DNA from 2 places in the Lysinibacillus sp. FSL R5-0849 genome. Region 1 is predicted to be linked to the other one. Evidence: a T-box and tRNA genes for the amino acid it is inferred to sense, from the RefSeq annotation. Region 1 holds a T-box; the other holds one or more tRNA genes.
What was found. A T-box is a leader RNA that pairs with one kind of tRNA and senses whether it is charged. The one in region 1 lies ahead of ileS (isoleucine--tRNA ligase), so its partner is inferred to be a tRNA-Ile.
Positions count from the first base shown of each region.

Region 2: it encodes a tRNA-Ile, which carries the amino acid that the T-box ahead of ileS (isoleucine--tRNA ligase) is inferred to sense. The anticodon was not compared.

Region 1 is NZ_CP152004.1:2,508,420-2,524,112, forward strand. It holds gene MKY80_RS12215 (oxalate decarboxylase family bicupin) at 1-653, opposite strand, end outside; gene MKY80_RS12220 (PLP-dependent aminotransferase family protein) at 842-2,278, opposite strand; gene MKY80_RS12225 (LysE/ArgO family amino acid transporter) at 2,386-2,988, shown strand; gene ileS (isoleucine--tRNA ligase) at 3,030-6,122, opposite strand; T-box leader at 6,184-6,422, opposite strand; gene MKY80_RS12235 (DUF2785 domain-containing protein) at 6,482-7,324, opposite strand; gene MKY80_RS12240 (hypothetical protein) at 7,321-7,965, opposite strand; gene MKY80_RS12245 (winged helix-turn-helix transcriptional regulator) at 8,189-8,635, opposite strand; gene MKY80_RS12250 (DJ-1/PfpI family protein) at 8,775-9,359, shown strand; gene MKY80_RS12255 (S-layer homology domain-containing protein) at 9,417-11,096, opposite strand; gene acnA (aconitate hydratase AcnA) at 11,159-13,864, opposite strand; gene MKY80_RS12265 (aconitate hydratase) at 14,499-14,849, opposite strand; gene MKY80_RS12270 (hypothetical protein) at 15,015-15,161, opposite strand; gene MKY80_RS12275 (hypothetical protein) at 15,307-15,693, shown strand, end outside.
Region 2 is NZ_CP152004.1:106,862-122,554, reverse strand. It holds gene MKY80_RS00635 (LytTR family DNA-binding domain-containing protein) at 1-86, shown strand, start outside; rRNA gene rrf (5S ribosomal RNA) at 178-293, opposite strand; rRNA gene MKY80_RS00625 (23S ribosomal RNA) at 480-3,407, opposite strand; tRNA gene MKY80_RS00620 (tRNA-Ala) at 3,621-3,696, opposite strand; tRNA gene MKY80_RS00615 (tRNA-Ile) at 3,709-3,785, opposite strand; rRNA gene MKY80_RS00610 (16S ribosomal RNA) at 3,879-5,430, opposite strand; tRNA gene MKY80_RS00605 (tRNA-Ala) at 5,581-5,656, opposite strand; tRNA gene MKY80_RS00600 (tRNA-Pro) at 5,672-5,748, opposite strand; tRNA gene MKY80_RS00595 (tRNA-Arg) at 5,758-5,834, opposite strand; tRNA gene MKY80_RS00590 (tRNA-Leu) at 5,843-5,931, opposite strand; tRNA gene MKY80_RS00585 (tRNA-Gly) at 5,937-6,011, opposite strand; tRNA gene MKY80_RS00580 (tRNA-Leu) at 6,048-6,132, opposite strand; tRNA gene MKY80_RS00575 (tRNA-Lys) at 6,156-6,231, opposite strand; tRNA gene MKY80_RS00570 (tRNA-Thr) at 6,240-6,315, opposite strand; tRNA gene MKY80_RS00565 (tRNA-Val) at 6,322-6,394, opposite strand; rRNA gene rrf (5S ribosomal RNA) at 6,405-6,520, opposite strand; rRNA gene MKY80_RS00555 (23S ribosomal RNA) at 6,637-9,564, opposite strand; rRNA gene MKY80_RS00550 (16S ribosomal RNA) at 9,871-11,422, opposite strand; gene MKY80_RS00545 (hypothetical protein) at 12,038-12,319, opposite strand; gene lysS (lysine--tRNA ligase) at 12,516-14,018, opposite strand; gene dusB (tRNA dihydrouridine synthase DusB) at 14,195-15,235, opposite strand; gene folK (2-amino-4-hydroxy-6-hydroxymethyldihydropteridine diphosphokinase) at 15,303-15,693, opposite strand, start outside.

The DNA.
Region 1 (15,693 bases):
TGAATTTTTTGCGAGTCAATCGATCCAGGAACATTGTCTTGATAAATATACACCTGTTCACTCGGAATATCGTCAAAGGCACTAATCGGTACACCAAAGTTCGCTGACAGCACTTCCTTTGGCGTATGAGCAAACCAATCAGAAATTGAAAGTGTATTGAGATCAGAGAAATTCCCATCATCAAAGACTAATAAAAATTCACAGCCACCCGCTAATCCCTGTATGGAATGAGGAATTCCTGGTGGAAAATACCACAAATCCCCTGGACCTACATCCGCAATAAAGTTACAGCCATTTTGATCGACTGCCGTAATACGCGCGTGCCCCAATAGCATATAAGACCACTCTGCCTGCTGATGCCAGTGTAGCTCACGTACGCCCCCCGGTGTCAAACTCATATTAACACCTGCCATTGTTGTCGCAATTGGTAATTCACGGACCGTAATTTCGCGCGACCAGCCCCCTTGATTCAAGGTCATATGCGTGTCTGAAAATGAAAATCGTAGGTTTGGAATCAAACCTGCATCTGTTGTCGGCGGCACCAGCATATCAGGATTTTCTAAATCTCGCATAATATCGCGTGGCCCTTTATCTATGCCTCCTGCCCCATCACTACGCATAGGCTGAGGCACCTGAAAATAACCTGACGACATATTTTCCAATTATTCACCTCTTTATGTTAGAAATCGAACTAAAATGCTATGATTCTCTAAAATGTATGGGTATACAGCTTGGATTATGCACTTTACTTTCAGGGACGGTTTTCACCTATTATTTCGTTTCACTGATTTTGAATTCAACTCTTACTTTTTGCAAACTGTGCAGCCATCATGTACGTGCGTTACAAAATATCCGTAGCCTCCATCACACATTCACGCAAAATTTCTAAGCCTTCCTCCAATTCCTCGTAGGTTGCATAGGCATAGGATAATCGAATATGATGCTGATCCTGAAGATCATAAATATAGCCTGGGTTAATTAAAACACGACGCTGTAATAGCTTGAGAAAGAAATCCTTATCGATAACAGGCTTGTGGAACTTAAGCCAAATGTAAAAGCCTCCCTTTGGCTTATGCCAGTCAGCCACCCCTCTAAATTTTTCCTGTAAAATTCGTTCTGTAAAATCAGCACGATTCTGTAATTGTTGACGTAAACGTATTAAATGTTTTTCATATTTTCCTGACCGTAGCCAATGCAGCACAATTTCTTGTGAAATAGCACTGGAGCCATAGTCTGTTTGCATTTTTATATCCGCTAATCGTTCAATAACTGTCGTTGGTCCAATTAGCCACCCAATGCGTAATCCAGGGCTTAAGGTTTTCGAGACACTACCAATATAAAGAACCTGTCCACTACTATCCATTGCCTTTATCGGTGGTAATGAGTCCTCAAAAAGCAATTCATGGTAAACATCATCCTCAATTATAGGAATGCGTTCTGCTTGGCAAACCTCATAGAGCTGCTTTTTTTCCAAAGATGTCCATACATAGTTAGTTGGATTATGCAAGGTAGGAATGGCATAAAACACGGCTTGTTTTTTTCGCTTCCTTTGAGACAGCGTCTGAGCAAGCTGTTCATCACGTTGTATCCCAATCATTTGCATTCCAACCGATTGAAAAGGATGAACAGAATTCAAATAGGAGGTTGGTTCCTGAAAGACGAAGGACCCTTGCTCTAATAAACCAACGGCAATTAGCTGTAAAGCTTGTAGTGCGCCAGAGACAATACAAACGTTCTGAGGCTCCGCTTCAATCCCTCGTTTCTTTACATAATCACAAATAGCTGCCCGGAGTTCGTCATTGCCCTGTGGGGATGAGTAGCCTAATGTTTTGGGCTGCAATGAAAGCTCCCTTAGGGAAGCTTCCATTTCCTCTGTTGGTAACAGACTCGGTGCTAGTTCTCCTGTTCCTAATCGAATCACATCATCTCGCTGCTCATATTCGTTAATTAATTGGATCGTATGGTAATTTGGCTTATGCAGGCTCGTTTCAATATAGTTTTGCCAGTTTGGCTGTGTTTGTTGAAGGAGAGCATGCCAGGAATTGCTTGTGACATAAACTCCTGAGCCTACCGTTGCTTCAAGGACGCCCATCGCCTTTAGTTCCTCTAAAGCCTGTTGAACTGTACTGCGATTCACGCCAAATTGCATGGCCAACTGTCTTTGAGTAGGTAGTTTGGTCCCTGCTGCCCAATCACCTCTTTCGACTTGTGCTGTTACCCATTGAACAATTTGTTGCTGTAATGTGCTGTCACTTTGTCTATTTGGCTGCCAGCTCATGGTCATCACCTTCCATTTAAAATTGGGTGGATAAAAAACCATCCAATTGGTCGTTTTCTTTTAGTTATACCATAGCTAAAATGAATAAAGAAAGGAGGGATTAATCGTTGGAAGCATTTTTTCATGGCATCATTTTAGCATTCGGTCTTATTTTGCCATTAGGTGTACAAAATGTTTTTGTTTTTTCACAAGGTGCTACACAGCCAACTATATGGCGCGCTCTGCCAGCAAGTGTGACAGCTGCTATTTGCGACACAATGTTAATTTTACTGGCGGTTTTTGGTCTATCATTAATCGTCCTACAATTTGACTGGTTACGTATTACCTTGATGTCGATTGGTATATTGTTCTTACTTTATATGGGCTATACGATTTGGCGCTCTAGTCCAGCAACTGCCGATCCGAGTGAAGCACTTCCCGTAAAAAAACAAATTCTTTTCGCACTTTCTGTGTCACTTCTGAATCCACATGCCATATTAGATACGATTGGGGTCATTGGCACAAGTGCCTTAAAATATAGTGGTACAGAGCAAATCATCTTCACTACGGCATGTGTCCTCATTTCTTGGCTATGGTTTTTCGGCCTTACTTTAACCGGAGCCTCTTTCCAAAAGCTCGATAGCTCTGGTAATCTGATGAGTATTTTTAATAAATGCTCAGCCATTTTTATTTGGGCAACAGCTTGTTATCTCGCTTTTGGCTTCCTGTAACCTACATAGAAAATGCTCAGGATTTCTCCTGAGCATTTCTTTTATAAGGAGACAAAAACCATGAGCTTTTCATCAAATAGCTCTGTTTCTGCCGATCTCCCCTCTGTCCGTTCTTCACCATAATGTATGGATTTGACTAATACATTGGCTTGTAATAACGCTTCATGCTGCTGAATGATGGAAAGTACCTCTTCACTACCGCGAAAGGCAATCGATATATATTGTTCAACAGACAGCTGCCACTTTTTACGAGAATCTTGGATGAACCGAATTAATTCTCGCATTTGCCCCTCTTGTAGCAAACTCTCGGTTAGTTGAACATTCATCAATACACGGCAAGTGCTATCTTCAGCTAAAATATAGTGGTCTTTCACAATCGCTTCAGCTATGACATGGCTTGATAACAAGTTTAGCTGCTGCCCTTCTAACATGATTGGTAATTCCGCATTTCGCTGTAGCTGTTCTTTCTCTTGATCCGTTAACGTCATCATATACGACTTTACTTGATTGACCTTTGAACCAAATGCTGCACCAGCTGTTTTAAAATTAAGCTTATATTGGATGCTTTCATATGCAGAGAAATCATGTGTCCATTTGCAAACTTTCATGTTTAATTCCTCTTGAATTAGCTCGCTATAGGCTTGATAATCTGTCAGCTCTCCAGATATGGCAACAATAAGCTCACTTAAGGGCTGTTTAACCTTCATCCCCTGACTATTACGAATACTCCTGCCAAGCTCTACAACTGTTAAAACCGTAGCCATTTCTTGTTCAAGCTGGTGATTCACTAGTTTTTCGTCGTAGATTGGATAGTCTTCTATATGCACACTCTTGCCTGTTAATTGTCGGTAAATATCCTCTGTGATAAAGGGTGTGAATGGTGCAAGTAATCGGCAAATGTTCGTTAAAACCTCATAAAGGGTACTAAATGCGCCCCGTTTATCCGCAGTCAGCCCATGTGCCCAAAATCTGGCACGGGATCGACGAATGTACCAATTACTTAGCTCTTCCATTAATTGTGCAATTTCCCTAGTTGCATGTGTAAATTGATATTCATCCATAGCAGTTGTCACAAGCTGGATTGTATGATGCAGTCGGGACAATATCCACTGATCTAAAGATGTTCGTGTACCAGTATTTGTAGCATCATACGTAAATTCATCAATGTTGGCATAGAGCTGATAAAACTTAAAGGTATTTTCCAATGTATCCACTAGCTTTGATTTAGCATCAACCACAATCTTTTTGGAAAAACGCTTTGGATTCCAAGGCGAGCTATCAACTAAAAACGCCCAACGTAATGCATCTGCTCCATATTGCTCTATTAGCTCTACAGGCTCTAAAGCATTGCCTTTACTTTTTGACATCTTTTGTCCATGTTCATCTAACACATGCCCTAATGATAACACCTGTTTATAAGCTGGCTTTCCTGTGAATAACGTCGATACCGCTAATAAGCTATAGAAAAAACCTCGAGTTTGGTCGATCCCCTCAATTACAACATCTGCTGGAAACTGATTGTGAAAAGTTTTAACATCTTCGAAAGGATAATGTTGCTGAGCAAAAGGCATTGAGCCGCTGTCAAACCATACATCAATTACCTCTGGTGTACGCGTCATATCCCCTTGACAAGTAGGACAAATACAAACAATTTCATCAATAAATGGTTTATGAAGCTCGATTTGTTGTTCGACATCTCCCTTGGCTAATTTTCTTAACGTTGCGATACTGTTGGGAGCCTCCTCATGCCCGCAATCCTGACAAATCCAGACATTCAACGGTGTACCCCAATAGCGGTTACGGCTTATATTCCAATCCACTATATTTTCTAGAAAATGGCCAAATCGACCGTCCTTAATATGATTAGGATACCAAGTCACTTGCTGATTGTTTTGTAATAACTGCTCTTTTAAAGCGGTCATTTTGATAAACCAGCTGTCCGTTGCATAGTACAATAATGGAGAATCACATCGCCAGCAATGCGGGTAGCTATGCTCATATTTTTCTTTACTAAATAAGAGCTCCTTTTTCGCAAGCATTTTTATAATGTCCACATCACAATCTTTCACAAAGCGTCCGACTAGCTCTGGCACCTCTTCTGTGTAACAGCCTTTCAGATCCACTACATTGACAAAGGACAAGCCATGCTGTTGAACTGTTTTATAATCGTCCTCCCCATACGCTGGAGCAATATGCACAATCCCTGTACCGCTATTCTCAGTGACATAATCAGCCATCACGACAACATGACCTGGATGAACAGTTACATATGAAAATAATGGTTGATACGACACACCAGCAAATTCCTGCCCAGTATGCTCACTTAAAATTTCCACAGCTTCAGTGAAAACCTTTGATACCAATGATTTGGCTAGAATAAACACTTGATCCCCTTGCTTTACTCGTACATATTGTAGAGATGGATTCATCGCCAATGCCACATTAGCAGGTAATGTCCATGGTGTTGTTGTCCAGCCTAAGAAGTATTCATCACGATCAGCAAGCTTAAACATGGCTGTGACAGATAAATCTTTCACATCCTTATAGCCCTGTGCTACTTCATGTGAGCTTAAGGATGTTTGACAACTCGGGCAATATGGTGAAACTCGATGCCCTTTATATAAAAGTTGTTCCTTATGAACACGGCTTAAAATATGCCACACTGATTCTATATAGTCATTACTTAATGTGAGATATGGATCATCCATATCCAGCCAATAGCCAAGCTGCTCTGTAAAGGAACGCCATTTCTGTTCGTAGGTAAAAACACTATTTTTACACGCTTGAATAAAACGCTCCACTCCATAATTCTCAATCTCCTGCTTCCCTGATATACCTAATGCCTTTTCTACACCTAGTTCTACAGGTAAACCATGTGTATCCCAGCCTGCTTTTCGTTCAACTAAATACCCTTGCATGGTTTTAAAGCGGGCCACTACATCTTTAATCGTTCTACCAAAGGCATGCCCGACATGTGGTAAACCATTTGCTGTTGGTGGTCCCTCATAAAATACAAAGGGTTGCTGTCCAGCTCGATTTGTGACGGAAGTTAAAAACGTTCCCTCTTGCTCCCACAATGCCCGTATCCGAGTTTCTCGTTCAAGCGTCGTTTCCTTCTTTTGTTCTGCTTTCATTTTATTTCCTCCTATACAATATTATTTTGTATAAAAGGCATACAAAAAACCCCGTCCCAAGGAAAGGGACGGGGTTAACCGCGAATACCACCCTAATTCTATTGACATCTTAGTCAATAGCACTCAGCAACGTACTATCATACGTGTTCTTTTTAACGGTAGACACCCGAGTTAGCTTACTATTTTCAGCCAACCTTCTCAGAGAGGATTTTCATGTAACACCTGCACACCGACTTCCACCAAATGTCGGCTCTCTGTAGAACAAAATGAAACATTACTTTTTCTCATCAACGAATTTGTATGCTTTTATTGTCACTCATCTTATCAAATTACCAATTGTCTGTCAACGGTGGACAATCTTAATTAATTTCATTTAGACAAGTGACAATGCTTTGATGTAAAGATGCATATTGAGCTTGGTGATTCGTTTGAATAAAAAAGCTCTTTAGCAATGTTTTACAATTAAACCTTATAATATAAAAATTCGCTTCATCCAATTGGTCTTTTAATGTCGATAAGGTTGCTGGCATTTGCTGTATTAATTGGACGACTTCATTTTGTGCTAATCCTCGCTCCAACATCGCAAAAATGGGCACTAACAGCCTTTCATCCTCATCATGGATAAAGATATAATGAGGCTGTAAATACATGGACCATAAGGCATGTAACATATCATCATAGGCAGTTTTCTTTATTTTAGGATTTTTCACAAGTTCATCCATCGCATCTGATACATGTGCCACACTATGCGCCCATCCCTTGCCAGGTACAAAGCCCCTTACATCCATTTCAGCTTTTACATAGGCCAGTAACTTTGTTTGACCTTCCTCTATGCTGTCCTGCGATAAAAAGTTATCCTTTAAATCTCTTGCTAATATAAGCGCTACTAATAAAGTCGTAAAGGAACGAGTAAAGACCCCATCTGATTCCTCTTCCTCAATACCATTCAGTAATAAATGATCCAAACAATAATGCCATAGCTTAGTCAAGCAACGATGATCCAGCAGATTTTTTTCTAGTATCCATTCATAGAAGCTACTATAAATATAAGTATCTCTTAGTTCACTGTCAGTAGAGCCGATATGGGCTAGCATAGACTGTAAAAGCTGTTCTTGATTCACTTGTTCCCATGCTGTTTGACCTTGTTTTATTGCGCTTAGCTTATCCTTTAAATCCCCTGCTATCAATATATTCTGTATCAATTGTCAGACTCCCCTTTGTTCATTATTGTTATGTTCTCACTGTAGAGCCCATCTAACTTCCAACCATCGTAAAAACGGACATATGTAAATTCCTTTTGCCAATTGTCCATGTGCACTATTACCTTGCTACGCCAAGGTAATGTGGAAGCAACTATTTTCCCCTTGCGAACCTCAGCTATATCATCTGCTACACCCAGAAGTGTGGAAGGCGCAATTGTGTGGTGCATCAAATAATCCTGACGATCTGGATTTGACTCAATCTCCGCCATTACCTGTCGATGAAAAGCAATAACCTGGTGATTTGCCTGAAATAGTGAATAGACTAGAGTACCACCGAATAGAACCATGAAGGACCCTACAATAAGTACATATTTCTTCTTCAAACCTATGTAAAAAGCCCAATTCTTTTCTTTATTGAATAAATGAATATACATTGCAATACTTAAGGGCCACAAAAATAGTAACTGCCAACATAGGACTACCCAAAACAATTCTCCAAACGAAACAAAATATCGAATGCCTAAGTAATTGAAAATCCATAATGGCATCGACCAACGCCAAGTGGATTCTTCCTGTGGCTTACTTTTCAAATAAATGAGTAGGAGTGGCAGGCTTAGGAAAAAAGCAGTCGCATTGTCCAATAGAGCAAATATCAACTCATCAAACCTTTCACTAGAAAATTATTACAACTATTGTAACTGAATCCAGCAAAGAAGAAAAGCTTGGCTACAAACAAAAAAGAGCCTGCTATTTAAAACAGACTCCCTTATTGAAAATTGTTAGTCGATACTGCTTTGCCAATCGTCTCGCTATAGGGCACTTCCACTCAATCACCCTTTCAAAACAGCCGATGTCTCATGAAGCTTACATATTATCGTTAAGACCCGTAAATGGCGTGATCACCTTTTTTTCATTTGAAGATAATACGATATTCGTGGAGGGTGTACCATAGGGCATGGTCGCATCAATAAATTGCTCTAATGTTTCTACTGAATAGGTTGCCAGTTTAACAATATAGCTGATTTCCCCTGCTACACGATAACATTCAAGAACATCCGGGTGGCTATTACAAAAAGCAGATAGGCTTTTACAATCGATGGATTTAAATAAAATAATTGCCTGAATGGTACGCTCCATTTTTTTGATGTTCACTTTAGCGTGATATCCTTCAATCACACCCTGTTCCTCGAGTTTTTTGACGCGTTCAATTACTGCAGGAGAAGATAAATGAACGGTAGCGGCTAATTCCTTCATCGAGATTTTGGCATTCTGCTGTAACTGCTGTAAAATTTGAGTATCAATTTGATCCACCATTAATCACCTTTCTTAATCAAGTTCTTTTCGTATAATTCCTGTTTTAATAAGGAGATTTATCTAAAATACATTATACAGCTTCTGTTTTTGGTTGGCTTCTTTGATTACAATAAAAGCATAAAGGAGGCAGAAACAAATGAAAAAAATAATGTTACTTTTAGCAAATGGCTTTGAGGCTGTGGAAGCAAGTGTTTTTACAGATGTACTAGGTTGGAATAAATGGGAGGGTGATGGATCAACAGAGGTTGTCACTGTAGGATTACATACACAGCTTCAATGCACATGGAATTTTAAGGTCGCTCCTGAAAAATTACTCCATAACATTGATTTAGCAGACTTTGAGGCTTTGGCTATCCCAGGTGGCTTTGAGGAAGCGGGCTTTTATGAGGATGCCTTTAGCGAGGAATTTCAAACGGTTGTCCGGCATTTTCATGAACAGCAAAAGCCAATTGCAACGATCTGTGTAGCTTCCTTAATATTGGGACATAGTGGTATACTCCACAATCGTCAGGCAACAACCTATAACCATCCAACTAGTAAACGATTAGCACAGTTAGAAAGCTACGGTGCGATTATTGTCAACGAGCGAATTGTGCAAACAGATCATATTATTACTTCCTCCAACCCAGGAACAGCCTTTGATGTAGCCTTTCGCTTACTAGAAACACTGACATCTACCACCAATACAGCAAGAGTAAAAGACCTAATGGGTTTTCATTAATTGATAAAAAAGTAGGCTACGCCATGTATTTGGCGTAACCTACTTTTAAATTCACTATTATTTGCTTACTGGTGGCACTGTTTCAGGTGTGCTTAAATCGATTTCCTTCGCATTGTCTAGCACATCTTTTGGAATTGTAATTGTCGTCACTGCATTGAAATCATGATATTTGATACTCATTTGCTGTTTTGTTTTAATCGTATTGCCTTCTACTTTCATGCTTAATGACATATCCATAGCAATCTCTTCAACATTAAATGTCTTTTTATTAATCACTAATTTGTAAGTAAGGCTATCAAAAGACATATTGCCTAATTGTCCATCCAAATCAGCATCCATTCCTAAATCCATGGCACCAATTTGCTGCTTCACCAACTCTGTGAATTTATCACCAGAACCTTTCAAGGTTAATTCATAACGGTCTGCTGTTTCCTTTAAAGTGAAATCCTCAGCAAATGATTGAAGCATCTCTAATTGTTCCGCTGCATCTGGCTGCATGCCTGTTTGACTGAGAACATCTTCAAATAATTGTTTCGGGAATTTTACCCAAGCCTTCTGCTCTGCCTCATACATATACATACCATCTTTAGCCGTCATATACATTTTAATTGGCAAATTAATCGCTTCACCGCTTGTTGGCTCTGTTAATGACATCGTACCATCTGCAAAGAATTGCATCGGTTCTGTAACAATCTCCATCTTCATATTGCCTTTAGAATCCATTTTCATGGTTTCCTGACCATCTTTTGCTTCTACTGACTGCGACATTGTCATTGTAGCCTTCATGCTTTTTAATTCTTTTTGCTTAGCTAATGCTTTCGTGAACACTTCTTCTAGTAAAGCATGATCGTTTGCTTCAGGCTTTTCTTCCGTTACCGGCTCCTTATCTTCCCCAGTTGAAGGCTGTTCTAAGCCTAAGGCGTTAACAATAAATGTCGCTAACTGACCACGCGTTACATTTTTATCCACCCCGAATTCTGTTGCCGTCACGCCCTTCGCAATTCCTGCTTCATGCAATGCCGTTACAGCATCTGCAAATGGACTAGTTTGAGGTACATCCGTAAATGGACTTTTTCCTTCTGCTGTTAAGCCTGTTGCCTGTGCCACCATAACCGCCATCTGTCCACGCGTAATCGTCTCATCAGGTCTGAAAGTATCATCCTCATAGCCATTTACAACACCTAAATTAACCAATGTAACAATCGCCTTATAGTATGGACTAGTTGAATCGACATCCTTGAAATTCGGATTTTCTACATCCGTTGTTGTAAGATCGAAAGCCACCGCAATCATCTTCACTGCTTGTCCGCGTGTTACATCCTGTGTTGGTTTAAATGTTCCATCCGGAAAACCATTAATTATATCAGCTGCATATAATGTTGAAATACTTTTATAATGTGCATAATCTTCACTTACATCTTTAAATGGACTAGCTGCCGATGCAGGTACAACAGCAACCGCCGTAATGGCCACCGCCGAAGTTGCCGCCATAAAAAACTTACTTTTTTTCTTTGTCATGATAACTCTTCCCCCATTTATGTAAAAATTTAAAGGCTTACCCTTTAATTTTATATAAACATTTGGGAAAATGCTATGTATTTGGAAATTTTCAAGCTTATTGGTTTTTCTCTCTGTCACATTTAGGGCTTTATCCGTCACTTTTGCCCCGCTATCCGTCACTTTCTCCGTTTTATCCGTCACTTTGGCTGTTCTCTCCTTTTCTCTCCATGACTTCATAAGGATTTCATGAGCAAACAAAAAAGCCGACCTCCTAAGAGATCGGCTTGTGAATGTTATGATTACTCAGCAGCTTTTGCGCGTAGAACCATTTGTAGGATACCACCATGACGGTAGTAGTCTACTTCTACTTCTGAGTCGAAACGAGCTAAAGCTTGGAAAGTTTTAACTGTGCCGTCTTCAGATTTAGCAGTTACTGTTAAGATTTCACGTGGTTTCACGTTATCAGTAATGTTTACAGAGATTTCTTCTTTACCAGTTAAGCCTAGAGTTTCAGCAGATTCACCTGGCATGAATTGAAGTGGAAGAACACCCATCATTACTAAGTTAGAACGGTGGATACGCTCGTAAGATTGTGCGATAACAGTTTTCACGCCAAGTAGGAATGTACCTTTCGCAGCCCAGTCACGAGAAGAACCCATACCGTAGTCGTTACCAGCAAGTACGACTAAGCCAGTACCTTGCTCTTGGTATTTCATACATGCGTCATAGATGTACTCTACGTCGCCTGTTGGCCAGTAAGTAGTGAATCCACCTTCTGTACCTGGAGCAACTTGGTTACGGATACGGATGTTTGCAAATGTACCACGCATCATTACTTCGTGGTTACCACGACGAGAACCGTAAGAGTTGAAGTCACGGATAGCAACACCGTTTTCAATTAAATATTTACCTGCAGGTGTATCTTTACCGATGGCACCAGCTGGAGAAATATGGTCAGTTGTGATTGAGTCACCGAACTTCGCCATAATGCGTAAGCCGTCTAAGCCTTTGATAGCTTCTGGCTCTTTTGCAAGACCTTGGAAGAATGGTGGGTTTTGGATGTAAGTTGATTTATCATCAAATGTATATAGAGACTCAGTTGATGTTTCAATTGCATTCCATTTTTCGTTCGCTGTGAATACAGTTTCGTATTCTTTTTGGAATAATTCACGGTTAACTACAGTACCTAATACTGCGTTAACTTCTTCAGTTGAAGGCCAGATATCAGCGAAGAATACTTCGTTGCCATCTTTGTCTTTACCAAATGAATCTTTTTGTAGGTCAACATCCACTGTACCAGCAAGTGCATAAGCAACAACAAGTGGTGGAGAAGCTAAGTAGTTAGCTTTTACAAGTGGGTGTACACGACCTTCGAAGTTACGGTTACCAGAAAGAACTGATGTTACGAATAAGTCATTTTCTTTAATTGCATCTTCGATTTCAGGTAATAATGGACCTGAGTTACCGATACATGTTGTACAACCGTAACCTACAGTGTTGAAACCGATTTGGTCAAGGTAAGTTTGTAAACCTGAATCTTCAAGGTAACCAGTTACAACTTTAGAACCTGGTGCTAAAGAAGTTTTAACCCATTTAGGTACTGTTAGACCTTTTTCTACAGCTTTTTTCGCTACTAAGCCCGCAGCAATTAATACGTATGGATTAGATGTATTTGTACAAGAAGTGATCGCAGCGATTGCAACAGCACCTGTTGGAATTTCTACATCGCCTTCAGCGAATTTTGCTACAGATGTTTTTGCGAATTCATCTTCTGTTAAACCGAAACCTTGTGTACCTTGTGGTGCCACTACTGCTTCTTTGTAACGAGAACGCATTTGAGATAGTGGAATTAAGTCTTGTGGACGTTTTGGACCAGAAAGGTTTGGTTCGATTTCAGCTAAGTTTACTTCTAATACATCAGTGTAAACTGGCTCTAAAGTTGGATCGAAGAACATGTGGTTAGACTTTAAGTAAGATTCTACAACCGCGATGTGCTCTTCGTCACGACCAGTTAAACGCATGTAGTTTAATGATTCTTCGTCAATTGCGAAGTAACCACATGTAGCACCATATTCAGGAGCCATGTTTGAGATTGTCGCACGGTCAGCTAGTGGTAATTTAGATACGCCAGGTCCGAAGAACTCAACGAATTTACCAACTACGCCACGTTGACGTAATACTTGTGTTACTTTTAATGCTAAGTCAGTAGCAGTAGTTCCGTTTGGAAGGTCGCCCACTAATTTAACACCGATAACTTCTGGAATTGGGAAGTATGAAGGTTGACCAAGCATACCTGCTTCAGCTTCGATACCACCTACGCCCCATCCAAGAACGCCAATTCCGTTGATCATAGTTGTATGAGAGTCAGTACCTACTACTGAATCTGGGAATGTTTCGAATGTGCCATCAGCATTTTCGTTTACGTGTACAACTGGAGCTAAGTACTCTAAGTTTACTTGGTGAACGATACCTGTTGCTGGTGGTACAGCACGGAAGTTATTGTAAGCAGTTTGAGCCCATTTTAAGAAGTTATAACGCTCAGCGTTACGTTCAAACTCTAGGTCCATGTTTGCTTGTAGTGCAGATGCATTACCGTATTTGTCAACTTGTACTGAGTGGTCAATTACAAGGTCAACTGGAATAGCAGGGTTGATTTTGCTTGGGTCGCCGCCCATTTCCTTCATTGCTGAACGAAGAGATGCAAGGTCAACAACTACTGGTACACCAGTAAAGTCTTGTAATACAACGCGAGAAGGCTTGAATGGTACTTCTGCTTCTGGATCAGCACCATTGCCCCATTTTGCTAATTCGTTTACGTGCTCTTCTTTAATTACATATGCATCATATTGACGTAAAACAGATTCTAATAAAACTTTAATTGAGTAAGGAAGGTTTGAAACTTTTGCAACGCCAGCTTTTTCAATCGCAGCTAAATCATAGTAATTGTAAGTTTTACCATTTACTTCGAATGATGCGCGGCTGTTGTGTAAATTACCTTGTGCCATTTGCGGATCCCCCTAAATATATCTTTTTGAAAAGGCTTTATAAAAGTGTAGCATCTTTTCTCCAATACCCATGATAACGCATTTATATTCATAAGTAAATTACATTAATATTATCTTTTTTGATAAGCATAACTTATGACCTTGGTTGCTATCCTGATGTTTTTATTTTTTTGATGTGCATAATATCAAGGTTTTGTTTTTATGAGTGTTTCTATACCTTTCTAACTAAGTGTATTTAAATGTATTTAACTGGGGCACTTTGTGGGGCACTTGCTGGGGTACTCGTAGTTTTTTTAAAAAAAGGTACCCCAGTTAGTAAAATGAAAATGTAAAAAAGTGTGGTCAGTACTTTTTTATATAATATAGAAGAAAAAATTTAAAGTGCTTAAAGTTAATATTATTTCTTTGCCACATCCTGTGGCATTTTTTTATGTACTGACAACATCCCACAATATCGATACAATTTTATTATTACAAATAACTAACAAGAGCGTAAATACATTTGGAGAAATTCTTTTTTAATTCAACACTTTTTATTTTTATTTCTCTATTACTTAGCGTGATGTGTAGACTCTTCCGAGAATAATACCTATAAATTTTACCAGGTACTGATTTTCATTTTAAAGCGTGATTTTTATTTTAATGACTGATTAATAATTTTTCTACTTGTTTTTTCTACTTGTGTTTTAAGAGCCATATTAGCATACCTGAGTACAACATCATTACCAGCTGTTGCAATTTGGACATCACTAAAATACTCGTCAATCTTCTCTATCCTTACTAACCTTATTTTGTCTTTTACCAATAATCTTTTTGAATGGTAATAATCTTGGGTTATGTCTTTTAGTAATTTTTCGAGGATGGGTAAATAAACTTTACTCATTTTCAAATTTTCAATTACTGAGAAATCACGTTGTAATGATTGAACTGCCATTTCTAGAATTAAAAATTTATGAAATAGTCGCCGTTGTTCAGGATTCAACATACAACTCCATCCCCTCAATAAGAACATTCGTTTGTATTTTGACAAGATAAAATTTCTGGAAATAAAAAATGCTATCGTATTTGATAACCTTTAAAATCTTTCTTTGAAATTTACAGCTATAATATTCTCATCTCTATGGACCATTCTGATTACGTTGTAACCCTGTTATTTTAAAAGGTATAGAGCTACATCATCTGTTAGTGCTTCATGTTCTTCGTGAGTTAAATGCAGGCTTGATAAACCTATAATTGGTACATTATCAGGCTTACGTTTGAATAAAAATTTCACTGGCACTATTACTTCATAGCTCATAATCTTCACCCCTTTTTATAGATGTTTCTACATTTTAGGTTAATTCCCTTCAATAAAATCGATGACCCACTTTTATTTCTATGTACAAAACATATCTAATTACCTAAAATGGAAATAGTAGTTAGATATATTGAGGTGAATAAAAATGAATAATTGTCCTAATTGTTTAGCCAGTAATCCTTTTAAGAAAGTATATAGAGATGGTTTAGTATTTGTGAAATGTGAATTTTGTAATACGATTTTTGAAGATACTTCAACGAGAAAAACTAGAGAATCTAGAGAATTATCAGGGAGTATACGAAACGAAGTCCAAAACAAAGCCCCAACCGAAACAGATTTTCTCTCGTTTGGAATGTTCACTGTGATGAAAAAAATAGCAATTGTCGTTGCACTTGCATTAGTAGTAGCTGTAGGAACATTTTATATATATACCAATATTATAGACTCAAGATATGAAAAAGAAGAATTCTTATATGGTTTTCCAGTACCAAAAGATGTGGAGATAAAATCTAAAGGCAAAATTGGTTCAGTA
Region 2 (15,693 bases), 2.3 Mb from region 1:
ACTTTATTATTACATTAATGGATGGTAGTGAATTACCAGTGAGTCAATCATATATCAATAACTTGAGAAGTGCGCTTAAGTTTTAAATATATTAGCTGTCTTACTCCAGAGACAGCTTTAATTTTTTCTGTTGAAAACGAAAAAAGACCAGAGAAAAGATTCTCTGGTCTTTCTAGTGCCTAGCGACGTCCTACTCTCACAGGGGGAAGCCCCCAACTACCATCGGCGCTAAAGAGCTTAACTTCCGTGTTCGGTATGGGAACGGGTGTGACCTCTTTGCCATCATCACTAGACTATTTTCGGCTTTCAATATACATAGCATTTCTTCGTCAGCTGCTGTCGTTCAGTCAGTCACGTACTTGAGTACGCTCCTTCCCTCTCTCCATTGCTTCCTCGAACTACTCGTATCTTGAAACCCTTCATAAAAGAAATTATTCTTTCAAAACTGGATAAACGGTTCATTGAATGTTTCAAACTTTTTGGTTAAGTCCTCGATCGATTAGTATTCGTCAGCTCCATGTGTCACCACACTTCCACCTCGAACCTATCTACCTCATCGTCTTTGAGGGATCTTACTTACTTGCGTAATGGGAAATCTCATCTTGAGGGGGGCTTCATGCTTAGATGCTTTCAGCACTTATCCCGTCCACACATAGCTACCCAGCGATGCCTTTGGCAAGACAACTGGTACACCAGCGGTGTGTCCATCCCGGTCCTCTCGTACTAAGGACAGCTCCTCTCAAATTTCCTACGCCCACGACGGATAGGGACCGAACTGTCTCACGACGTTCTGAACCCAGCTCGCGTACCGCTTTAATGGGCGAACAGCCCAACCCTTGGGACCGACTACAGCCCCAGGATGCGATGAGCCGACATCGAGGTGCCAAACCTCCCCGTCGATGTGGACTCTTGGGGGAGATAAGCCTGTTATCCCCGGGGTAGCTTTTATCCGTTGAGCGATGGCCCTTCCATGCGGAACCACCGGATCACTAAGCCCGTCTTTCGACCCTGCTCGACTTGTAGGTCTCGCAGTCAAGCTCCCTTGTGCCTTTACACTCTACGAATGATTTCCAACCATTCTGAGGGAACCTTTGGGCGCCTCCGTTACCTTTTAGGAGGCGACCGCCCCAGTCAAACTGTCCGCCTGACACTGTCTCCTGCCCCGCTAAGGGGCATGGGTTAGAATTTCAATACAACCAGGGTAGTATCCCACCGACGCCTCCTTCGAAGCTGGCGCTCCGAGATCTCTGGCTCCTACCTATCCTGTACAAGTTGTACCAAAATTCAATATCAGGCTACAGTAAAGCTCCACGGGGTCTTTCCGTCCTGTCGCGGGTAACCTGCATCTTCACAGGTACTATAATTTCACCGAGTCTCTCGTTGAGACAGTGCCCAGATCGTTACGCCTTTCGTGCGGGTCGGAACTTACCCGACAAGGAATTTCGCTACCTTAGGACCGTTATAGTTACGGCCGCCGTTTACTGGGGCTTCAATTCGCAGCTTCGCTTGCGCTAACCACTCCTCTTAACCTTCCAGCACCGGGCAGGCGTCAGCCCCTATACGTCACCTTACGGTTTTGCAGAGACCTGTGTTTTTGCTAAACAGTCGCCTGGGCCTATTCACTGCGGCTCTCATGCGCTTGCACGCTCAAGAGCACCCCTTCTCCCGAAGTTACGGGGTCATTTTGCCGAGTTCCTTAACGAGAGTTCTCTCGCACACCTTAGGATTCTCTCCTCGACTACCTGTGTCGGTTTGCGGTACGGGCACCTCTCACCTCGATAGAGGCTTTTCTTGGCAGTGTGAAATCAGGAACTTCGTCCATACGGACTCGCCATCACAGCTCAACGTTACAGTGTGCGGATTTGCCTACACACACGCCTTACTGCTTGGACGCGCATAACCAACAGCGCGCTTGCCCTATCCTACTGCGTCCCCCCATTTCTCAAACGGTGAGGAGGTGGTACAGGAATATCAACCTGTTGTCCATCGCCTACGCCTATCGGCCTCGGCTTAGGTCCCGACTAACCCTGAGCGGACGAGCCTTCCTCAGGAAACCTTAGTCATACGGTGGACGGGATTCTCACCCGTCTTTCGCTACTCATACCGGCATTCTCACTTCTAAGCGCTCCACCAGTCCTTCCGGTCTGACTTCAACGCACTTAGAACGCTCTCCTACCACTGACATCGTAGATGTCAATCCACAGCTTCGGTGAATCGTTTAGCCCCGATACATTTTCGGCGCAGCGTCACTCGACCAGTGAGCTATTACGCACTCTTTAAATGATGGCTGCTTCTAAGCCAACATCCTGGTTGTCTGTGCAACGCCACATCCTTTTCCACTTAACGATTACTTTGGGACCTTAGCTGGTGGTCTGGGCTGTTTCCCTTTTGACTACGGATCTTATCACTCGCAGTCTGACTCCCGTGTATAAATATCTGGCATTCGGAGTTTGTCTGAATTCGGTAAACCGGGATGGCCCCCTAGTCCAAACAGTGCTCTACCTCCAGTATTCTCATCACGAGGCTAGCCCTAAAGCTATTTCGGAGAGAACCAGCTATCTCCAAGTTCGATTGGAATTTCTCCGCTACCCACACCTCATCCCCGCACTTTTCAACGTGCGTGGGTTCGGGCCTCCAGTAAGTGTTACCTTACCTTCACCCTGGACATGGGTAGATCACCTGGTTTCGGGTCTACGACCACGTACTATTTCGCCCTATTCAGACTCGCTTTCGCTGCGGCTCCGCCTTCTAAAGCTTAACCTCGCACGTAATCGTAACTCGCCGGTTCATTCTACAAAAGGCACGCTATCACCCATTAACGGGCTCTAACTACTTGTAGGCACACGGTTTCAGGATCTCTTTCACTCCCCTTCCGGGGTGCTTTTCACCTTTCCCTCACGGTACTGGTTCACTATCGGTCACTAGGTAGTATTTAGCCTTGGGAGATGGTCCTCCCGGATTCCGACGGAATTTCACGTGTTCCGCCGTACTCAGGATCCACTCAGGAGGGAACGAACTTTCGACTACAGGGCTTTTACCTGCTCTGGCGGACCTTTCCAAGTCGCTTCATCTAACTCGCTCTTTTGTAACTCCGTATTGAGTGTCCTACAACCCCAAGAGGCAAGCCTCTTGGTTTGGGCTCTTCCCGTTTCGCTCGCCGCTACTCAGGGAATCGATTTTTCTTTCTCTTCCTCCAGGTACTTAGATGTTTCAGTTCCCTGGGTCTGCCTTCAAGACGCTATGTATTCACGTCAAGATACTACGCGATTAAACGTAGTGGGTTCCCCCATTCGGAAATCTCCGGATCAAAGCTCACTTACAGCTCCCCGAAGCATATCGGTGTTAGTGCCGTCCTTCTTCGGCTCCTAGTGCCAAGGCATTCGCCGTGCGCCCTTAATAACTTAACCTATCAGCTTCCAATACACATCACATTTCGTTGTCAGCTTCACTCGTTCAATCAGTCACGTACTGAAGTACGCTCCTTCATTTACTCGATTGCTTCCTAGAATTGCTCGTGTCTTGAAATCTTTTAATGTTATTAAGCCTATAAAAAAACTTAAAAAATAAATGTGTTTGTTACAATTTCAATGTCGTTTTATCCAGTTTTCAAAGAACAAGTTTGGTGGAGCCTAGCGGGATCGAACCGCTGACCTCCTGCGTGCAAGGCAGGCGCTCTCCCAGCTGAGCTAAGGCCCCAAGAGGTATATATGGTGGGCCTAAATGGACTCGAACCATCGACCTCACGCTTATCAGGCGTGCGCTCTAACCAGCTGAGCTATAGGCCCTCTTGGAAGTTTTATATTATTAATAAACCTTCAAAACTGAACGCAAAACGTAATCTTACAAACCCAAGGTTTGTATTCCGAAAATATCCTTAGAAAGGAGGTGATCCAGCCGCACCTTCCGATACGGCTACCTTGTTACGACTTCACCCCAATCATCTATCCCACCTTCGGCGGCTGGCTCCAAAAGGTTACCTCACCGACTTCGGGTGTTACAAACTCTCGTGGTGTGACGGGCGGTGTGTACAAGGCCCGGGAACGTATTCACCGCGGCATGCTGATCCGCGATTACTAGCGATTCCGGCTTCATGTAGGCGAGTTGCAGCCTACAATCCGAACTGAGAACGACTTTATCGGATTAGCTCCCTCTCGCGAGTTGGCAACCGTTTGTATCGTCCATTGTAGCACGTGTGTAGCCCAGGTCATAAGGGGCATGATGATTTGACGTCATCCCCACCTTCCTCCGGTTTGTCACCGGCAGTCACCTTAGAGTGCCCAACTAAATGATGGCAACTAAGATCAAGGGTTGCGCTCGTTGCGGGACTTAACCCAACATCTCACGACACGAGCTGACGACAACCATGCACCACCTGTCACCGTTGCCCCCGAAGGGGAAACTATATCTCTACAGTGGTCAACGGGATGTCAAGACCTGGTAAGGTTCTTCGCGTTGCTTCGAATTAAACCACATGCTCCACCGCTTGTGCGGGCCCCCGTCAATTCCTTTGAGTTTCAGTCTTGCGACCGTACTCCCCAGGCGGAGTGCTTAATGCGTTAGCTGCAGCACTAAGGGGCGGAAACCCCCTAACACTTAGCACTCATCGTTTACGGCGTGGACTACCAGGGTATCTAATCCTGTTTGCTCCCCACGCTTTCGCGCCTCAGTGTCAGTTACAGACCAGATAGTCGCCTTCGCCACTGGTGTTCCTCCAAATCTCTACGCATTTCACCGCTACACTTGGAATTCCACTATCCTCTTCTGCACTCAAGTCTCCCAGTTTCCAATGACCCTCCACGGTTGAGCCGTGGGCTTTCACATCAGACTTAAGAAACCACCTGCGCGCGCTTTACGCCCAATAATTCCGGACAACGCTTGCCACCTACGTATTACCGCGGCTGCTGGCACGTAGTTAGCCGTGGCTTTCTAATAAGGTACCGTCAAGGTACAGCCAGTTACTACTGTACTTGTTCTTCCCTTACAACAGAGTTTTACGAACCGAAATCCTTCTTCACTCACGCGGCGTTGCTCCATCAGGCTTTCGCCCATTGTGGAAGATTCCCTACTGCTGCCTCCCGTAGGAGTCTGGGCCGTGTCTCAGTCCCAGTGTGGCCGATCACCCTCTCAGGTCGGCTACGCATCGTCGCCTTGGTGAGCCGTTACCTCACCAACTAGCTAATGCGCCGCGGGCCCATCCTATAGCGACAGCCGAAACCGTCTTTCAGTGTTTCACCATGAGGTGAAACAGATTATTCGGTATTAGCCCCGGTTTCCCGGAGTTATCCCAAACTATAAGGTAGGTTGCCCACGTGTTACTCACCCGTCCGCCGCTAACGTCGAAGGAGCAAGCTCCTTCTCTGTTCGCTCGACTTGCATGTATTAGGCACGCCGCCAGCGTTCGTCCTGAGCCAGGATCAAACTCTCCATAAAAGAAATTTGATTAGCTCAAATTGTTTTGCTGGCATCAATTTTGATGTCCAAAATTTTGTTTTGTTCACTAGCTAAGCTAGTTACTTAAAACTTTATTGATTACGTTTTGCTTGTTCAGTTTTCAAGGTTCATTTAGTTAAATAAGTTGAATGGTGGAGCCTAGCGGGATCGAACCGCTGACCTCCTGCGTGCAAGGCAGGCGCTCTCCCAGCTGAGCTAAGGCCCCATATTTTTTTGGAAATGGTCGGGAAGACAGGATTCGAACCTGCGACCCCTTGGTCCCAAACCAAGTGCTCTACCAAGCTGAGCTACTTCCCGTTCGTTTTATGGCGCGCCCGACAGGAGTCGAACCCATAACCTTCTGATCCGTAGTCAGACGCTCTATCCAATTGAGCTACGGGCGCATATAAAATGGTGCCGAGGACCGGAATCGAACCGGTACGGTAGTCACCTACCGCAGGATTTTAAGTCCTGTGCGTCTGCCAGTTCCGCCACCCCGGCACATTTGGAGCGGAAGACGAGGTTCGAACTCGCGACCCCCACCTTGGCAAGGTGGTGTTCTACCACTGAACTACTTCCGCATGTGCATAAGTTTTTTTATCTGGCATATTGAAAAATGGTGCGGGTGAAGGGAGTCGAACCCCCACGCCTTGCGGCGCTAGATCCTAAGTCTAGTGCGTCTGCCAATTCCGCCACACCCGCTTAATATGGTTGGTACTTATAAATGGTGAGCCATGAAGGACTCGAACCTTCGACCCTCTGATTAAAAGTCAGATGCTCTACCAACTGAGCTAATGGCTCGTCTGAAATGGTGCCGGCTATAGGAATCGAACCCACGACCTACTGATTACAAGTCAGTTGCTCTACCTGCTGAGCTAAACCGGCAAATGATGGAGGATGACGGGCTCGAACCGCCGACCCTCTGCTTGTAAGGCAGATGCTCTCCCAGCTGAGCTAATCCTCCTGGGTATTATGCCTAGCGACGTCCTACTCTCACAGGGGGAATCCCCCAACTACCATCGGCGCTAAAGAGCTTAACTTCCGTGTTCGGTATGGGAACGGGTGTGACCTCTTTGCCATCATCACTAGACTTATTCAAAAGACAAGATTTATTATAACATATGTAGTTATAAAATGCAAGTTTTTTAAAAACTTTTTTATTCTTTCAAAACTGGATAAACGGTTCATTGAAGGTTTCAAACATTTTTGGTTAAGTCCTCGATCGATTAGTATTCGTCAGCTCCATGTGTCACCACACTTCCACCTCGAACCTATCTACCTCATCGTCTTTGAGGGATCTTACTTACTTGCGTAATGGGAAATCTCATCTTGAGGGGGGCTTCATGCTTAGATGCTTTCAGCACTTATCCCGTCCACACATAGCTACCCAGCGATGCCTTTGGCAAGACAACTGGTACACCAGCGGTGTGTCCATCCCGGTCCTCTCGTACTAAGGACAGCTCCTCTCAAATTTCCTACGCCCACGACGGATAGGGACCGAACTGTCTCACGACGTTCTGAACCCAGCTCGCGTACCGCTTTAATGGGCGAACAGCCCAACCCTTGGGACCGACTACAGCCCCAGGATGCGATGAGCCGACATCGAGGTGCCAAACCTCCCCGTCGATGTGGACTCTTGGGGGAGATAAGCCTGTTATCCCCGGGGTAGCTTTTATCCGTTGAGCGATGGCCCTTCCATGCGGAACCACCGGATCACTAAGCCCGTCTTTCGACCCTGCTCGACTTGTAGGTCTCGCAGTCAAGCTCCCTTGTGCCTTTACACTCTACGAATGATTTCCAACCATTCTGAGGGAACCTTTGGGCGCCTCCGTTACCTTTTAGGAGGCGACCGCCCCAGTCAAACTGTCCGCCTGACACTGTCTCCTGCCCCGCTAAGGGGCATGGGTTAGAATTTCAATACAACCAGGGTAGTATCCCACCGACGCCTCCTTCGAAGCTGGCGCTCCGAGATCTCTGGCTCCTACCTATCCTGTACAAGTTGTACCAAAATTCAATATCAGGCTACAGTAAAGCTCCACGGGGTCTTTCCGTCCTGTCGCGGGTAACCTGCATCTTCACAGGTACTATAATTTCACCGAGTCTCTCGTTGAGACAGTGCCCAGATCGTTACGCCTTTCGTGCGGGTCGGAACTTACCCGACAAGGAATTTCGCTACCTTAGGACCGTTATAGTTACGGCCGCCGTTTACTGGGGCTTCAATTCGCAGCTTCGCTTGCGCTAACCACTCCTCTTAACCTTCCAGCACCGGGCAGGCGTCAGCCCCTATACGTCACCTTACGGTTTTGCAGAGACCTGTGTTTTTGCTAAACAGTCGCCTGGGCCTATTCACTGCGGCTCTCATGCGCTTGCACGCTCAAGAGCACCCCTTCTCCCGAAGTTACGGGGTCATTTTGCCGAGTTCCTTAACGAGAGTTCTCTCGCACACCTTAGGATTCTCTCCTCGACTACCTGTGTCGGTTTGCGGTACGGGCACCTCTCACCTCGATAGAGGCTTTTCTTGGCAGTGTGAAATCAGGAACTTCGTCCATACGGACTCGCCATCACAGCTCAACGTTACAGTGTGCGGATTTGCCTACACACACGCCTTACTGCTTGGACGCGCATAACCAACAGCGCGCTTGCCCTATCCTACTGCGTCCCCCCATTTCTCAAACGGTGAGGAGGTGGTACAGGAATATCAACCTGTTGTCCATCGCCTACGCCTATCGGCCTCGGCTTAGGTCCCGACTAACCCTGAGCGGACGAGCCTTCCTCAGGAAACCTTAGTCATACGGTGGACGGGATTCTCACCCGTCTTTCGCTACTCATACCGGCATTCTCACTTCTAAGCGCTCCACCAGTCCTTCCGGTCTGACTTCAACGCACTTAGAACGCTCTCCTACCACTGACATCGTAGATGTCAATCCACAGCTTCGGTGAATCGTTTAGCCCCGATACATTTTCGGCGCAGCGTCACTCGACCAGTGAGCTATTACGCACTCTTTAAATGATGGCTGCTTCTAAGCCAACATCCTGGTTGTCTGTGCAACGCCACATCCTTTTCCACTTAACGATTACTTTGGGACCTTAGCTGGTGGTCTGGGCTGTTTCCCTTTTGACTACGGATCTTATCACTCGCAGTCTGACTCCCGTGTATAAATATCTGGCATTCGGAGTTTGTCTGAATTCGGTAAACCGGGATGGCCCCCTAGTCCAAACAGTGCTCTACCTCCAGTATTCTCATCACGAGGCTAGCCCTAAAGCTATTTCGGAGAGAACCAGCTATCTCCAAGTTCGATTGGAATTTCTCCGCTACCCACACCTCATCCCCGCACTTTTCAACGTGCGTGGGTTCGGGCCTCCAGTAAGTGTTACCTTACCTTCACCCTGGACATGGGTAGATCACCTGGTTTCGGGTCTACGACCACGTACTATTTCGCCCTATTCAGACTCGCTTTCGCTGCGGCTCCGCCTTCTAAAGCTTAACCTCGCACGTAATCGTAACTCGCCGGTTCATTCTACAAAAGGCACGCTATCACCCATTAACGGGCTCTAACTACTTGTAGGCACACGGTTTCAGGATCTCTTTCACTCCCCTTCCGGGGTGCTTTTCACCTTTCCCTCACGGTACTGGTTCACTATCGGTCACTAGGTAGTATTTAGCCTTGGGAGATGGTCCTCCCGGATTCCGACGGAATTTCACGTGTTCCGCCGTACTCAGGATCCACTCAGGAGGGAACGAACTTTCGACTACAGGGCTTTTACCTGCTCTGGCGGACCTTTCCAAGTCGCTTCATCTAACTCGCTCTTTTGTAACTCCGTATTGAGTGTCCTACAACCCCAAGAGGCAAGCCTCTTGGTTTGGGCTCTTCCCGTTTCGCTCGCCGCTACTCAGGGAATCGATTTTTCTTTCTCTTCCTCCAGGTACTTAGATGTTTCAGTTCCCTGGGTCTGCCTTCAAGACGCTATGTATTCACGTCAAGATACTACGCGATTAAACGTAGTGGGTTCCCCCATTCGGAAATCTCCGGATCAAAGCTCACTTACAGCTCCCCGAAGCATATCGGTGTTAGTGCCGTCCTTCTTCGGCTCCTAGTGCCAAGGCATTCGCCGTGCGCCCTTAATAACTTAACCTATCAGCTTTCAATACACATCGCATTTCGTTGTCAGCTTCACTCGTTCAATCAGTCACGTACTGAAGTACGCTCCTTCATTCACTCGATTGCTTCCTAGAACTGCTCGTGTCTTGAAACCTTTTAATGTTATTAAGCCTATAAAAAAACTTAAAAAATAAATGTGTTTGTTACTATTTCAATGTCGTTTTATCCAGTTTTCAAAGAACAAGTTTTGAAGTATTTCATTCAGAAGAATGAACCTTCAAAACTGAACGCAAAACGTAATCTTACAAACCCAAGGTTTGTATTCCGAAAATATCCTTAGAAAGGAGGTGATCCAGCCGCACCTTCCGATACGGCTACCTTGTTACGACTTCACCCCAATCATCTATCCCACCTTCGGCGGCTGGCTCCAAAAGGTTACCTCACCGACTTCGGGTGTTACAAACTCTCGTGGTGTGACGGGCGGTGTGTACAAGGCCCGGGAACGTATTCACCGCGGCATGCTGATCCGCGATTACTAGCGATTCCGGCTTCATGTAGGCGAGTTGCAGCCTACAATCCGAACTGAGAACGACTTTATCGGATTAGCTCCCTCTCGCGAGTTGGCAACCGTTTGTATCGTCCATTGTAGCACGTGTGTAGCCCAGGTCATAAGGGGCATGATGATTTGACGTCATCCCCACCTTCCTCCGGTTTGTCACCGGCAGTCACCTTAGAGTGCCCAACTAAATGATGGCAACTAAGATCAAGGGTTGCGCTCGTTGCGGGACTTAACCCAACATCTCACGACACGAGCTGACGACAACCATGCACCACCTGTCACCGTTGCCCCCGAAGGGGAAACTATATCTCTACAGTGGTCAACGGGATGTCAAGACCTGGTAAGGTTCTTCGCGTTGCTTCGAATTAAACCACATGCTCCACCGCTTGTGCGGGCCCCCGTCAATTCCTTTGAGTTTCAGTCTTGCGACCGTACTCCCCAGGCGGAGTGCTTAATGCGTTAGCTGCAGCACTAAGGGGCGGAAACCCCCTAACACTTAGCACTCATCGTTTACGGCGTGGACTACCAGGGTATCTAATCCTGTTTGCTCCCCACGCTTTCGCGCCTCAGTGTCAGTTACAGACCAGATAGTCGCCTTCGCCACTGGTGTTCCTCCAAATCTCTACGCATTTCACCGCTACACTTGGAATTCCACTATCCTCTTCTGCACTCAAGTCTCCCAGTTTCCAATGACCCTCCACGGTTGAGCCGTGGGCTTTCACATCAGACTTAAGAAACCACCTGCGCGCGCTTTACGCCCAATAATTCCGGACAACGCTTGCCACCTACGTATTACCGCGGCTGCTGGCACGTAGTTAGCCGTGGCTTTCTAATAAGGTACCGTCAAGGTACAGCCAGTTACTACTGTACTTGTTCTTCCCTTACAACAGAGTTTTACGAACCGAAATCCTTCTTCACTCACGCGGCGTTGCTCCATCAGGCTTTCGCCCATTGTGGAAGATTCCCTACTGCTGCCTCCCGTAGGAGTCTGGGCCGTGTCTCAGTCCCAGTGTGGCCGATCACCCTCTCAGGTCGGCTACGCATCGTCGCCTTGGTGAGCCGTTACCTCACCAACTAGCTAATGCGCCGCGGGCCCATCCTATAGCGACAGCCGAAACCGTCTTTCAGTGTTTCACCATGAGGTGAAACAGATTATTCGGTATTAGCCCCGGTTTCCCGGAGTTATCCCAAACTATAAGGTAGGTTGCCCACGTGTTACTCACCCGTCCGCCGCTAACGTCGAAGGAGCAAGCTCCTTCTCTGTTCGCTCGACTTGCATGTATTAGGCACGCCGCCAGCGTTCGTCCTGAGCCAGGATCAAACTCTCCATAAAAGAAATTTGATTAGCTCAAATTGTTTTGCTGGCATCAATTTTGATGTCCAAAATTTTGCTTCGTTCACTAGCTAAGCTAGTTACTGAAAACTTTATTGATTACGTTTTACTTGTTCAGTTTTCAAGGTTCATTTAGTTGCTACGTTTTTGATAGCAACTCTTAAATTATAATATACTCAGTTATCATTGTCAACAACTTTTTTCAAAAAGTTTTTCGTTTACAAGAGACAACTTTTAAATCTTACCACAACCACATTTCAGTGTCAACAACTTTTTCGTTTGTTGAATTTTTATGATGGTGTTGTTCTTACGTCGTTTTAACGACAAGTAATAATTTATCATGTTCGTAATTACTTCGCAAGTATTTTTTTCATAGAAAATGATATTATTGAAAAAACATGCATTAGTAAGCTATTTTCTACACTTATGAGAATGTAGATTTTATATCATTCTCTGTTCTAACTTAAATGATTTGTTTTACTATACATTGCTTTCTTTTAAAACTCAACAAATTAAAGACTAAAACATAGAAGCAGGAGTTAAAAGCATCTGCTTCATTTTCTCCTGCTTACTCAACTAAAAAACCTCATCGTTTGTTATTCAAGCTTCGCGCTACTACTTTAAGCCATCATCTTGTGGATCAACTATATTTAAACACCACAGGAAATTATCCCACGCGGAATACCAGCCACTAAAAATTTCAGAAGAATCATCCCAGCGAACATCAAACTTCTTATGTCCGTCTATCTCTACTAAATATAAAGTAAGATTCTCGTCTTTTTTGGCAACTACTAATTTCATTCCATGCTCAAGTTCTTCTTCTGTAAATGGAACATCCGATACAGAACGTAATTGAGCCTGTTCAAATACTTGTTTGTTAATAATTTTGTAATTCATTATATGCCCCCAATAAAAATACTTCTTTTTTATCTACTGTCGTTTATAAAAACATAGAACTATAAAAGTATAACCTAAATATAATCCACGTTTAAACAACTTAATTTTTTTAATACAAAAAAGAGGAGAATTGCCTTATCCAGCAAATTCTCCTCTTCATTCTATTCTTATCTTACTGTTAGAAAAGATGCTACGACTATTTAGTAATATGACGCATTGTCGGGAATAATAATACATCACGAATGGAAGGTGAGTTTGTTAATAGCATGATTAATCGGTCAATACCAATGCCTAGTCCACCTGTTGGAGGCATACCATATTCCAAAGCTTCAATGAAATCATTGTCCATTTCATGTGCCTCATCATTACCAGCTGCTTTCTCTGCTAATTGTGCTTCAAAGCGCTGACGTTGATCGATTGGGTCATTTAATTCTGTGAAGGCATTTGCATGCTCACGACGAACAATAAATAGCTCAAAGCGATCTGTGAAACGCTCGTCCTCTGGATTTTTCTTTGCAAGAGGCGAGATTTCCACTGGGTGCCCATATACAAATGTAGGTTGTACAAGTGTTTCTTCTATTTTTTGCTCAAAGAATTCATTAATAATATGACCTACTTCATGAACATCTTTCACTTCTACTCCATGTTCTTTAGCAAGAGCCTGAGCTTGCTCTTTTGTCATCGGCTGCCAGAAGTCTACACCAGTTGCTTCTTTTACGGCATCAACCATGTGAACTCGTCTCCAGCCCACTGCAAGGTTAATTTCATCTTCTCCATATTGAACTGTAGTCGTTCCAAGAACTTCTTGAGCAACGTGTGCTATAAGGTTTTCAGTAAGAGACATGATATCTTGATAGTCAGCGTATGCTTCATAGAGCTCAATCATTGTAAATTCAGGGTTATGTCGTGTCGAGATCCCTTCGTTTCGGAATACACGTCCAATCTCATAAACCTTTTCTAAACCACCCACAATTAAGCGTTTTAAATGCAGTTCGATTGCGATTCGCATATATAATTCCATATCAAGTGCATTATGATGAGTAATAAATGGACGAGCAGCCGCACCACCAGCAATTGTATGAAGCATTGGTGTTTCTACTTCTAAATATCCAGAGTTATCAAGATAGTTGCGGATAGCACGGATAATTTTAGAACGTGCTATAAATGTTAATTTGCTTTCTTCATTCGTCATAAGATCTAAGTAGCGTTGACGATAACGTTGCTCAACATCCTGTAAACCATGGAACTTCTCTGGCATAGGACGTAGCGCCTTTGTAAGGAATGTGAATTCCTCTGCCTTTACTGAGAGCTCGCCAACCTGTGTGCGGAATACATTCCCTCGGATACCTACGATATCTCCCAAATCAGCTTGTTTAAATAATTCATACGCTTCTTCACCTACATGGTCTTGACGAACGTAGATTTGAATTTGGCCACCCAAATCTTGAATATGTGCAAAGCCAGCTTTTCCTTTACCGCGCTTCGTCATTATACGACCCGCAATAATAACCTCTTGCAGATTTTCTTCTAGTTGCTCTTTTGTTTGATCTGCAAATTGTTCCTTTACTTCTGTTGACAAATGCGTACGTTCAAAACGGCTACCAAATGGATCTTGTCCGTTCTCTAATATAGTCGTCATTTTTTGGCGTCTCACCAAAAGCTGGTCATTTAATTCTTCTATGTTTGACACTTGTTTCACTCCTTAAATAAATAGCGTTTACGTCCATAATATTTCTATTGTACACAATTTTAATGCTGTAATCATCTGTTTCAGTTTATTTTCAATACAAGATAAGATAATTAATAATTCTAAAAATTAAAGCGCGCAAAAAAAGCGTCTCTGTCAAAACTTGAGACGCTCACGGTATCTTTATCTTAAATAATTAATTCTTTTGCTTCAGGGATCATGAGATTGGACTCGGATTCTGCATACTCTTGAACAAGGCCATTTAATAACGCGCGAAGCTCTGCTGCCGTTTCTGTTTGGTTAATAGCGTTACGTGCTTTACCATTACCTCTAATTCCCTTCAAATACCAAGATGCATGCTTACGCATTTCACGAACTGCTATACCTTCTCCTTTTAATTGGAGCAGACGTTCAAAGTGAAGTAGACAGACGTCCATTTTTTCACGTACACTCGGTTCTTCCTTTAATTCACCAGTTTCTAGGTATTGAACTGTACGATAAATCATCCATGGGTTACCCAAAGCGGCACGACCAATCATCACTGCATCTACACCTGTAGTTTCTAGCATACGTTTAGCGTCCTGCGGCGTTTCTACATCACCATTACCAAGAACAGGGATTTTCACATTTTCCTTTACCTGACGAATGATATCCCAATTCGCCTTCCCTTCGTACATTTGTACACGTGTACGACCATGAACCGCTACCGCTGACGCACCAGCACGTTCAACAGCCTGGGCATTTTCAATAGCGAAGATATGCTCATCATCCCAACCAATTCGCATTTTTACGCTAATAGGCTTTTTCACTGCATCCACCACAGCGGCTACCATTTCATACACTTTATTAGGATCTAAAAGCAAGCGAGCTCCCGCTTCACATTTAATGATTTTATTAACAGGGCACCCCATATTGATATCTATAATATCAGCGGATGTATTTTGATCTACATACTTAGCGGCCTCTACTAATGTTTCTTTATCTCCACCAAAAATTTGTAGTGACAGAGGATTTTCACGTTCATCGATATAAAGCATACCTAATGTTTTTTCGTTTTTTTGAACAATGCCCTTATCACTAATCATTTCAGCATATACAAGCCCTGCTCCGAACTCCTTAACGGTTAATCGGAAAGCAGAATTACAAATCCCTGCCATTGGAGCTAATACAACACGGTTGTCCATGACAATATCGCCAATTTGAAAGGGCTTCTCTGTTGTTTGACTCAACGTTGTCTTCCTCCTATATAGGCATGTACCTATTTATCCTTAATTTAAAATTATATAAAGCGCCTACCTAACTCACTATAAGAGGTTCGTTAGTTGGCTGCCACAAGTTTATACCTTCACGCTCACAGTCCATCTGTTGCAATAAATGATGTGCTTGTTGTAGCTGATCTCCGAAAGGTGCTGGAGTAATCTCTACCAGTGGCACTAAGACGAAAGCTCGCTCATACATTCTTGGATGAGGAACAAGTAGGTTCTCTGTTTCAATATTTTCTTGATTGTAAAGTAAAATGTCAAGGTCGATGATTCGTGGACCCCAACGAAATTCTCGCACACGCCCTAACTCTTGCTCAATCGATTGGCAAATCTTCAGCATTTCAGTAGATGATGCATCGGTTTTGAGATGAACAGCAATATTCAAAAAGTCTGCCTGATCTGTATAGCCTACAGCTGCCGTTTCA